DNA from 4 places in the Rhodobium gokarnense genome. Region 1 is predicted to be linked to each of the others. Evidence: riboswitches for the same ligand, from Rfam matches in the RefSeq annotation. Region 1 holds a riboswitch; each other region holds the start of a gene.
What was found. A riboswitch is a leader RNA that binds a small molecule or an ion and turns the genes downstream of it on or off. The one in region 1 is predicted to bind cobalamin.
Positions count from the first base shown of each region.

Region 2: linked by a shared signal. The riboswitch ahead of M2319_RS01420 (cysteine-rich small domain-containing protein) and the one ahead of M2319_RS08210 (hypothetical protein) in region 1 are both predicted to bind cobalamin.
Region 3: linked by a shared signal. The riboswitch ahead of M2319_RS01715 (DUF1636 domain-containing protein) and the one ahead of M2319_RS08210 (hypothetical protein) in region 1 are both predicted to bind cobalamin.
Region 4: linked by a shared signal. The riboswitch ahead of M2319_RS22840 (DUF4198 domain-containing protein) and the one ahead of M2319_RS08210 (hypothetical protein) in region 1 are both predicted to bind cobalamin.

Region 1 covers NZ_JAOQNS010000004.1:117,330-119,522, reverse strand. The annotation lists gene M2319_RS08215 (ArnT family glycosyltransferase) at 1-368, opposite strand, end outside; gene M2319_RS08210 (hypothetical protein) at 492-893, opposite strand; cobalamin riboswitch at 1,002-1,221, opposite strand; gene pbpC (penicillin-binding protein 1C) at 1,273-2,193, opposite strand, start outside.
Region 2 covers NZ_JAOQNS010000001.1:301,391-303,583, forward strand. The annotation lists gene cobS (adenosylcobinamide-GDP ribazoletransferase) at 1-122, opposite strand, end outside; gene cobU (bifunctional adenosylcobinamide kinase/adenosylcobinamide-phosphate guanylyltransferase) at 271-777, shown strand; cobalamin riboswitch at 815-998, shown strand; gene M2319_RS01420 (cysteine-rich small domain-containing protein) at 1,113-1,466, shown strand; gene M2319_RS01425 (cobyric acid synthase) at 1,911-2,193, opposite strand, start outside.
Region 3 covers NZ_JAOQNS010000001.1:364,448-366,640, reverse strand. The annotation lists gene cobW (cobalamin biosynthesis protein CobW) at 1-704, opposite strand, end outside; gene M2319_RS01715 (DUF1636 domain-containing protein) at 701-1,105, opposite strand; cobalamin riboswitch at 1,253-1,457, opposite strand; gene M2319_RS01710 (cobyric acid synthase) at 1,539-2,193, shown strand, end outside.
Region 4 covers NZ_JAOQNS010000021.1:14,241-16,433, reverse strand. The annotation lists gene M2319_RS22845 (class I SAM-dependent methyltransferase) at 1-548, opposite strand, end outside; cobalamin riboswitch at 768-985, shown strand; gene M2319_RS22840 (DUF4198 domain-containing protein) at 1,138-1,932, shown strand; gene cbiM (cobalt transporter CbiM) at 1,974-2,193, shown strand, end outside.

The DNA of each region.
Region 1 (2,193 bases):
CGGTCGACCGGGGGAATGTTGAAAAAGCCCGGCAGGAACAGGGCCAGGCACACGGCGACGAGCACCAGCGCCGTCAGCGGCGGGAACTTTGCCAGCGCATCGAGGAGATCCCGGCGCGGCCGCTTGGGCGCCTCGCCTTTTGGGGGCTCGGCCTTCGGCGGTTCGGGCTTCGGGTCCTCGGCCTCGACCGGTTCCGGCTCAGCAGGTCCGCCCCTGTGAAAGGCGGGAGCTTCGGCCGTCGGCGCCTCAGCGGCCGGCGGGCCACCCGCAGGCGCCGGCCCGGGCACGGGCGCATCCGCTGCCTTGGCCGCGTCCGGACCCGTCGCACCCGGAGCCTTTTCCTCCGGCTTGCCATCGCTCGTTGCCATCGACCAACCCCCTGCGGCGGTGCGCCTGTCGCGCTCCTTCATCTCAAGGGCCCAATCTATCGGACGCAGGCGCGACGGCAATCGGCCCTTTCGCCTCAGCCGCAAGGAGCACTTGAAACCGCCTCAGTTGACCGGAACGGTCTCCGAGACGACCCGCGCCGATGCCGGCTCGCCGACCGTCTCTGCTTCCGCGATGAGGTCGCCGAGATCGGCGCTCCGGGCGATATCGCCGAAGACGTAGGAGCGGACGGCCGAGACGGAAAAGCCGAGCCGGCAGGACCGCCCGCACTCTTCCACGATGGCGCAGCCGTCAAAGGCGAAGTCGGTTCCAGCGCCGCTGCCCGCCCCGCCGAAGGCGCGCGCGGCATCGAGCTGGGCGATCAGGCTGAGGCCCGGCCGGCACACCGTTCCGGTATGCGGACAGATCGTGTTGAGGGTGATGACCCGGCGCAGCCGCATCGCGGCGGCAAGGTCGGCGCCGTCGAGGCGGCGGAAGGGCTGGGTCCTGGCGTTGCTCGGGTCCATGGCATCGATCCGTGTCGGCCCGCTTGGGGCACGGCGAAACGGTCGAGGACCCGGCGAAGGCGGGAAGCATCCATGATCGTATCTCCTCCGGAACACCCCGTCCGGGTTGGGGTTGCGGTCATGACGGCAGGTCTCCTGGCTCGCGGGTCGACGCTTCGTCCGGCCTTCCCGGCCTTGAAAAGGCCAGTGGCATGATCGGACGGGCTCGCCGCTCACAGTTGCGGGGGCAGCCCCGGCTTCGGCCCTCGATTTAAGGAGGGTCTTCCGGGTTCCCTTGGATCCCGTGCCGTGATTCCGGCGCGGGACGACCGTCGCTGAAAACGCTAGCGACGACGGCGGATAATGGCAACCGGCAGAAATACGGGGCGCGGCGAAATGCCTATTCGATGTATACGGTGACCCGGTCGGCCTCGCCGTTGCGGTCGACGACGGCGATGGTGACGAAGCCCGGCCCGTCGGGCAGCCAGCGCGCCTCGCGGGCAAAGGGCGTCCTCTCGATCGGCCGGCCGTTGGCGAACCAGATGAAGGGCGGCGCGCCGTCGCGGACCTTCAGCGCCAGCGGCACGCTGCGCCCCGCGTCGAGCCCGAGGTCGACCGTCGTGCCGTTATGCGGAAAGGCGATGCTCGGCCCCCGCGCCCGCTCCGAAATGCCGGTCTCCGGATGCCGCCAGCGCCGCAGCGGCGGCGGCAGTTGCGCGGTCGAGGCCACCAGCGTTCCGGCGGGCGCGCGCGGCAGCGGCACCTTCTCGCCGAGCCGGGCGAACGCATCGACGAGGATCGGCGCGGCCGAGGAAATACCGGTGAGGCCGAGGACGGGCGCGGCGTCCGGCCGGCCGGTCCACACCCCCACCACATGGGCGCCGTCGAAGCCGACGGCCCAGGCGTCGCGATAGCCGTAGGAGGTGCCGGTCTTGAAGGCGATGTCGCCGGCCGGCGCATTCGGCGGCGGCGGCGTACCGGAAAGGACGTCGGCGACCTGCCAGGCCGCCCGGGCCTCAAGAACCCGCTCCTGCCTCGGCTTTGCCGGCGGATCGTCCCGGCTGGCAAAGAGAGTCACCGCCGTGCCTGTCTCGGCAATGGCGGCATAGACCTCCGTGAGGTCGAAAAGGGTGATGCCGACGCCGCCGAGCCCGACGGCAAGGTTCGGCGCGGCAAGGTCGGGAAGCTGCGGATGCGCGCCGGCCCGCCCGAGCCGGGCGACGAGCTTGGCCGGCCCGACGGCATCCAGCAGCGCCACGGCCGGCACGTTGAGCGACAGTTGCAGCGCCTCGCGCATCGTCACCGTGCCGCGATAGCCGCC
Region 2 (2,193 bases), on a different contig from region 1:
ATGGGGATCGCGAGCCGGGTCAGGAACTGCAGGCCGAGGACGGCCGTCAGCGCCTCGTCGGCGATACGCGCGGCCGGGCCGGCGGGCTTTTCCTCGGTCGGGTTTCCTGGCTGGTCGTCCATGTTGCAGGCCTTCGTGTTCGTGCCGGCCTTTCCTAGGACGCTTCGGCGGCGCCTGCAATTGCCGGGGCGGTATCGGCGGGGGCGATTGAACGCCGCGGCGCCGGCGGCTATGGATCGCCGGTATCGAGGTGCAGCGGGAGTTGGCGACATGGGCGAGATTATTCTGGTGACGGGTGGCGCACGCTCGGGAAAGAGCGTCTTTGCCGAGGAGCGGGCCAAGGGCTTTGCCGGCCGGCCGGTCTATATCGCCACATGCGAGCCCTATGACGACGAGATGCGCGAGCGGGTCGCGGCCCATATCGATCGGCGCGGGAACGACTGGGAAACGGTCGAGGAGCCGCTGGCGCTGGCAAAGGCGCTCGACGAGACGGACGGAGCGGGCGCACGGCTGGTCGACTGCCTGACGGTGTGGCTCGCCAATTTCATGCTGGCCGAAAAGCCGTGGGAGGGCGAGGTCGACGCGCTCCTTGAGGCACTTCAGCGCCAGCAGAGCCCGGTCGTCCTTGTCACCAACGAGGTCGGCATGTCGATCGTGCCGGAAAACGCGCTCGGCCGCGCCTTTCGCGACGCGCAGGGGATTCTGAACCAGAAGGTGGCGGGCGTCGCCGGCGAGGTGACTCTGGTCGTCTGCGGCCAGGCGCTGAGGATCAAGTAGGCCGTTCGGAGAGCTTGACGCTGCCGGCAAACACTTTAGGTATCATCGATGTGTTGGTGCCCCCTTGAACCGGGGGTGAAAAGGGAAGCCGTTCCGGCGCTGCCCCCGCAACTGTACGCGGCGAGCCAAGCCCGCAAAGGCCACCGGTCAAGACCGGGAAGGCCGGGCAACAAGGTGACGACCCGCGGAGCCAGGAGACCTGCCAGCACGCTTTTCGACCACGGGCGGTGGGCCCGGCGGGACGCGCGGCCGTTTTTCGGCCCGTTGCACCGTTCCCCTCCACCCGCATTTCAGACAGCCGAGCCCGCAAGGCCCGGCGTGGACGAGGCAGGACCATGCAGCCCAAGGACATGACCAAGAACGAGGCCTTCAAGGGGTTCACCAACGAGGCCTGCCCGTTCCTGCCCTGCCATCAGGGGGTGACGCGGGAGTTCAACTGCCTGTTCTGCTATTGCCCGCTGATCGCCTATGAGTGCCCGGGGCCGTACGAGGTTTACACCGACAAGAACGGCCTGACGCGCAAGGACTGCTCGGCCTGCAAGCTGCCCCATGACGGCTATCTGCAATCATGGAATTTCATCCAGAAATGGCTCGAATACCCGGTGGTCTGGAAAGGCGAGGAGCAGACCGATCCGCCGACGAAGCGGCCAAGACCGCCGGGGGCGCCGGAGGACGAGGACGAGGAATAGACGGACGTTTTTCTGCGCCGGTGCTGGCGCCGCAGGGTGATGGTCTCCGTCCATCGTCATTGCGAACGAGCGAAGCGAGCGCGGCAATCCAGGGCCGCGCTTCCAACATGCCGAGCGCCGGTGGCTGATGCTCCTGTGCCCGCCAAACCCTCCGTCGTCACCCCGGACTTGATCCGGGGCCCATTGTCCCTCTCGACACGGTATGTCGGTTGTTGGTTGGAACGGGCAGTGGTCCGAGGGCAGGCCGCGCCAAAGCCGATGCGGGCAACCGTGCGGATAGGGGCAATGGATCCCGGGTCTCCGCTTCGCTCCGCCCGGGATGACGGCGGAGGGTGCAGCGATCAAGCGATCCAGTTCGCAAATGCCGTTCTGGATCCACGCGTCGCCTTCGGTCCCTCGCGATGCCGGCGCACCTCATCTGCTTTCGCCAGTATGGCGTCCTCGTTACCGCGCGAGCCCCAAAAGCGCGTCGAGGTCGAGGTCCTGTTCCAATTCGCCGGCAAAGGCGTCGAGGGCGGCTTCCACGGCCTCTTCGTACTGGTGCCTCGATGCCGCGCCGCCCATTTCCGAAATCCAGTGGCTCCTGAACGCGTCTGCGGAAAAGAGGCCGTGCAGGTAGCCGCCCATGATGCGACCGTCGGGCGAGACGGCGCCTTCGGGGCGGCCATCGAGCCTTAGCCAGGGGCGGACGAGGCCGGGGCCTTCCGTTGTGCCCATGTGCATCTCG
Region 3 (2,193 bases), on a different contig from region 1:
TCGTCTTCCGCGGCAGCCGCAAGGCCGAGCACGGCGTCGACGTCGAGCTGGCCGCTCACCGTCGGCACGATCTTGACGGCTCGTGGAACTTCCCCCGCGATCTGCGCCGTCAGCCGCTCGATCTCGGACGGCTCCAACAGGTCCGCCTTGTTGAGGAGGATAATGTCGGCGGCCATGAGCTGGTCCTCATAGACCTCGTTCAGCGGATTGTCGTGGTCGAGCATCTCGTCGGCCTGCCGCTGCGCCTCCACCGCGTCCGGATCGTCGGCGAAGCGCCCGTCGGCAACGGCAGGGGCATCGACGACGGCGATCACTCCGTCCACTGTCATGCGGGCGCGGATATCCGGCCAGTCGAATGCCTTGATCAGCGGCTTCGGCAGGGCGACGCCCGAGGTCTCGATCAGCACGTGATCCGGCTTTTCGTCCCGGTCCAGCAGCGCCTGCATGGTCGGCAGGAAGTCGTCGGCGACCGTGCAGCAGATGCAGCCATTGGCCAGTTCCACGATGTCCTCGTCCCGGCACGAGGCGAGACCGCAGCCCTGCAGGAGCCCGCCGTCGACGCCGACCGAGCCGAACTCGTTGACGAGGACGGCAAAGCGCCGTCCGCCGGCATTCTCAAGGACATGGCGCAGCAGCGTCGTCTTGCCGGCGCCGAGGAAGCCGGTGATCACGGTGACGGGAATGCGCTCGGCGATGGTCTTCATGTCTGGGGTTCCTCGTCCTTGGCAAGCATGCCGGGAAAGCGGGCAACGATGGCGTCGTAGAGGGAGGCCGGTCGCTTGGACCGGAAGACGGTGCCCTTCTTCGATGCGCGAAAGGCGGCGCCATAGGTGATGAGATCGTCGGCGTGGTCGGGCGTCAGGTGGCCGAGGAGATAGGACCATTTGCCGGGTGCGGAGATGGCGACAGAGCAGCCCTGCTCGCAATTGGCCATGCAGACGATGGGCTCCACCGCGATCGGCGCCTCCCCATCGGCCTCAAGCTTTGCTGCGATCCGCTCAAAGAGGACGCGGCCATGCGCCGGGTCGTCCTCGCCGGGCGCGGGAAGCTTGGCGTTCTTGCAGGTCACGCAGACGTGGAGAAGAGGCTGATCGTCGTCCGGCACCGCGCAGTCCTTGTCCGGCGCGCTAAGAAACGCGCGCTGTTACCGGGTGCCTTGCATTTCCGAATCGCCTGATGGTGAGCGAAACGCGCCGCTGGACGAAGAATCCCTCGCGGCGTTTGCCCTGGCCGACGCACCCCGTTCGACCGCGCAATCTTTCTGTCGACGGCAGGTCTCCTGGCTCGCGGATCGTTCCGCCGCTTGTCGCCTTCCCGGGTTCGTTCAAGTGACCCAGTGGCGCACCGACAAGCGGCATTCCGCCTACAGTTGCGGGGGCAGCTGCGGCATCGGGCAAAGCCCTCACCGCATTCCCTATTATCTTCCCGATGGAAGAACCGTCGGATTCTGATTATTACGGGCCGAAATGGGTGTCAATCGCATCATCGACGGGAACGGGACGGCAAGCGGGCGCAAAAGCGCCGGCGGACGGGCCGTCATGTTCCAGGGAACGGGCTCCAATGTCGGCAAGTCCCTGCTGACGGCGGGCATCGCGCGCGCGCTCACCCGGCGCGGCCTGACCGTGCGCCCCTTCAAGCCGCAGAACATGTCGAACAACGCCATGGTGACCGCCGATGGCGGCGAGATCGGCCGCGCCCAGGCGCTTCAGGCAACGGCCTGCGGCGTTCCCCCCACTGTCCACATGAACCCGGTGCTCTTGAAGCCCCAGAGCGAGGTCGGCGCCCAGGTCGTCGTCCAGGGCAAGGTGACGGGAAGCGCCAAGGCGCGCGAGTTCCAGGAGATCAAAAAGGGCCTGATGCCGGCCGTGCTGGAAAGCTTCGAACGGCTCAGGGCCGAGGCCGACATCGTCGTCGTGGAAGGCGCCGGCAGCGCCGCAGAGACGAATCTGAGGGCCAACGACATCGCCAATATGGGCTTTGCCCGCGCCGCCGACGTGCCCGTCGTCCTCGTCGGCGACATCGACCGCGGCGGCGTCATCGCCAGCCTCGTCGGCACCAAGACGGTGCTCGATGCGGATGATGCGGCGATGATCGAGGGCTTCATCGTCAACAAGATGCGCGGCGACTCGGGCCTCTTCGCCGAGGGCATGACGACGATAACAGAGCGGACCGGCTGGGCGGCGATCGGGCTCC
Region 4 (2,193 bases), on a different contig from region 1:
AAGGTCGAGATCCGCTCATAGGTCGTGTCGAGGTCGAGGGCGAAGGTGCCCGCGTCTACGGCAGCAACGATCGCCTGCTGCGCCTTTGCCCGCACCTCCGTCTCGTCGTCGATCAGCCGGACGGCGGAGAAATAGGAGCCGCTGGCCACCGGCTCGACGACGACCACGGTCGTGCCGGGCCCGCAGACGCGCGCGGCCTCGACAAGCGCCGTCGCCATCTCCGCTTGCGGAATGTGGTGCAGGCTGTTGAGGAAGATCGCGCCGTCGAACGCGCCGTCCTCATAGGGCAGTTCGGCACCGGAAAGGAGATGGAAGTCGGCCTCGGGAGCCGCCTTTTTCGCCTCCTCAAGGGCGATCTCGTTCGGGTCGAGCCCGGTGATCGTCGCGCCGCGCTCGATCAGCGCGGCGGCGAGCGCGCCCTTGCCGCAGCCGATGTCGAGGATCGACTGGCCGTCGATCTCGCCGAAGCCGAGTTCGATCACCTCCATGGCGGAGGTCGGTTCGGCAACGGTCGGAAGGCCGGTGAGTGAGGGCATTTCGATGGACATGACTGGGTCCCCTTGTTGGCGTGCTGGAATGGGCGGCGCGGGCATTTATGACATATTACAACCACCAAATCCCGGACGTGGGGCACGAAGCGGCGACGGCAAGGCAACAGATTGTCGCGCCCCACAGCGCCGCCCCCGTCGCCGCCTCCCTGCGGCGCACCTTGCCGTCGGCCTTTCGCATACCGGGTGCGATGTCCGATTGACAAGCCGGAACGCGCCTTCGATAGTGGCCGCGATGGTTCCCCGGAATCGCTTTTCGGGGATGAAAAGGGAACACGGTACGGCTTTTGCCTTTCGGCCGAGTCAAGTCCGTGGCTGCCCCCGCAACTGTATGCGGCGAGCGCTGCCCCAAACCGCCACTGGCCCCAAAAGGCCGGGAAGGCGGGGTAGCGCGACGACCCGCGAGCCAGGAGACCTGCCATCGCCCGCCGCCGGGGTTCCCCGGCGATTTGACTGACCGGACGCCGGGGTGAGCGTCGAGTGCAGTCGGCCGGGTGAGGTCCCCTCTCCCGCCGTCGCCTCTTCTCCCGCGCGTCTCCTGTGAAACCGGCAATTGAGCCGGTCGCCAAGACCATACGGGAGACTCGACATGAAAAAACTTCTGACCGCCGTGGCCGGCCTTGCCGCCGCCACCTTTGCTGCCGCGCCCGCCGCGGCCCATTTCCAGCTCGTCTACACGCCCGAAGTGAACGTCGAGGAGGCCGGAGACCTGCCCTTCAAGCTGATCTTCTGGCACCCATTCGAGAACGGCCATGTCATGGATATGGCAAAGCCTGAGGCCTTCTACGTCGTCCACAAGGGCAAGAAGACCGACCTGATGGACGCCCTCAACCCGATCACCTTCACCGGCTCGGGCAACGCGGCCGCGGCCTTCGAGGCCACCGTGCCGGTCCGCCGCAACGGCGACTACGTCTTCGTGGTGGAGCCCGCGCCCTATTACGAGGGCAGCGAGGACATCTTCATCCAGCAGATCACCAAGAGCTACGTCAACAAGGGCGGCATGCCGACCGGCTGGCACGAGCCGATCGGGCTCGCCACCGAAATCGTGCCGCTCAACAAGCCGACCAACGTGATCGCCGGCTCGACCTTTTCCGGTAAGCTGCTGGCGGACGGCAAGCCCGTTGCCGGCGCCGAGATCGAGGTGGAGTTCATGGCCGCCGAACCGGACATGGACGCCAACACGCCGAAGGATCCGACCGCCTCGCCGATGCCGGGCGGTGCCCTTGTCGCCGTCACCGATGCCGACGGCGAATTCACCTTCGGCATTCCAAAGGCCGGCTTCTGGGGCTTTGCCGCGCTCGGGTCCGGTCCGGCCAAGGAGCACGAGGGCAAGGAGCTCTCCCAGGACGCCGTGATCTGGGTCCGCGCCTACGACATCCAGTAGTGGCCCGGCGGCCCGAACGGCAACAAGAGGAGGAAAGGTCCATGCATATCGTCGACGGCGCCCTGACGCTCCCGGTCGTCGCAGGCGGCGCGGTCGTTGCCGCAGGCGGCATCGCGCTGGGGCTGAGGTCGCTGACGATGGAGAAGATCCCGGCCGCCGGCGTGCTGTCGGCCACCTTCTTCGTCGCCTCCCTCATCCACGTGCCGATCGGGCCGTCCAGCGTCCACCTGATCATGAACGGCCTTGCCGGGCTGGTGCTCG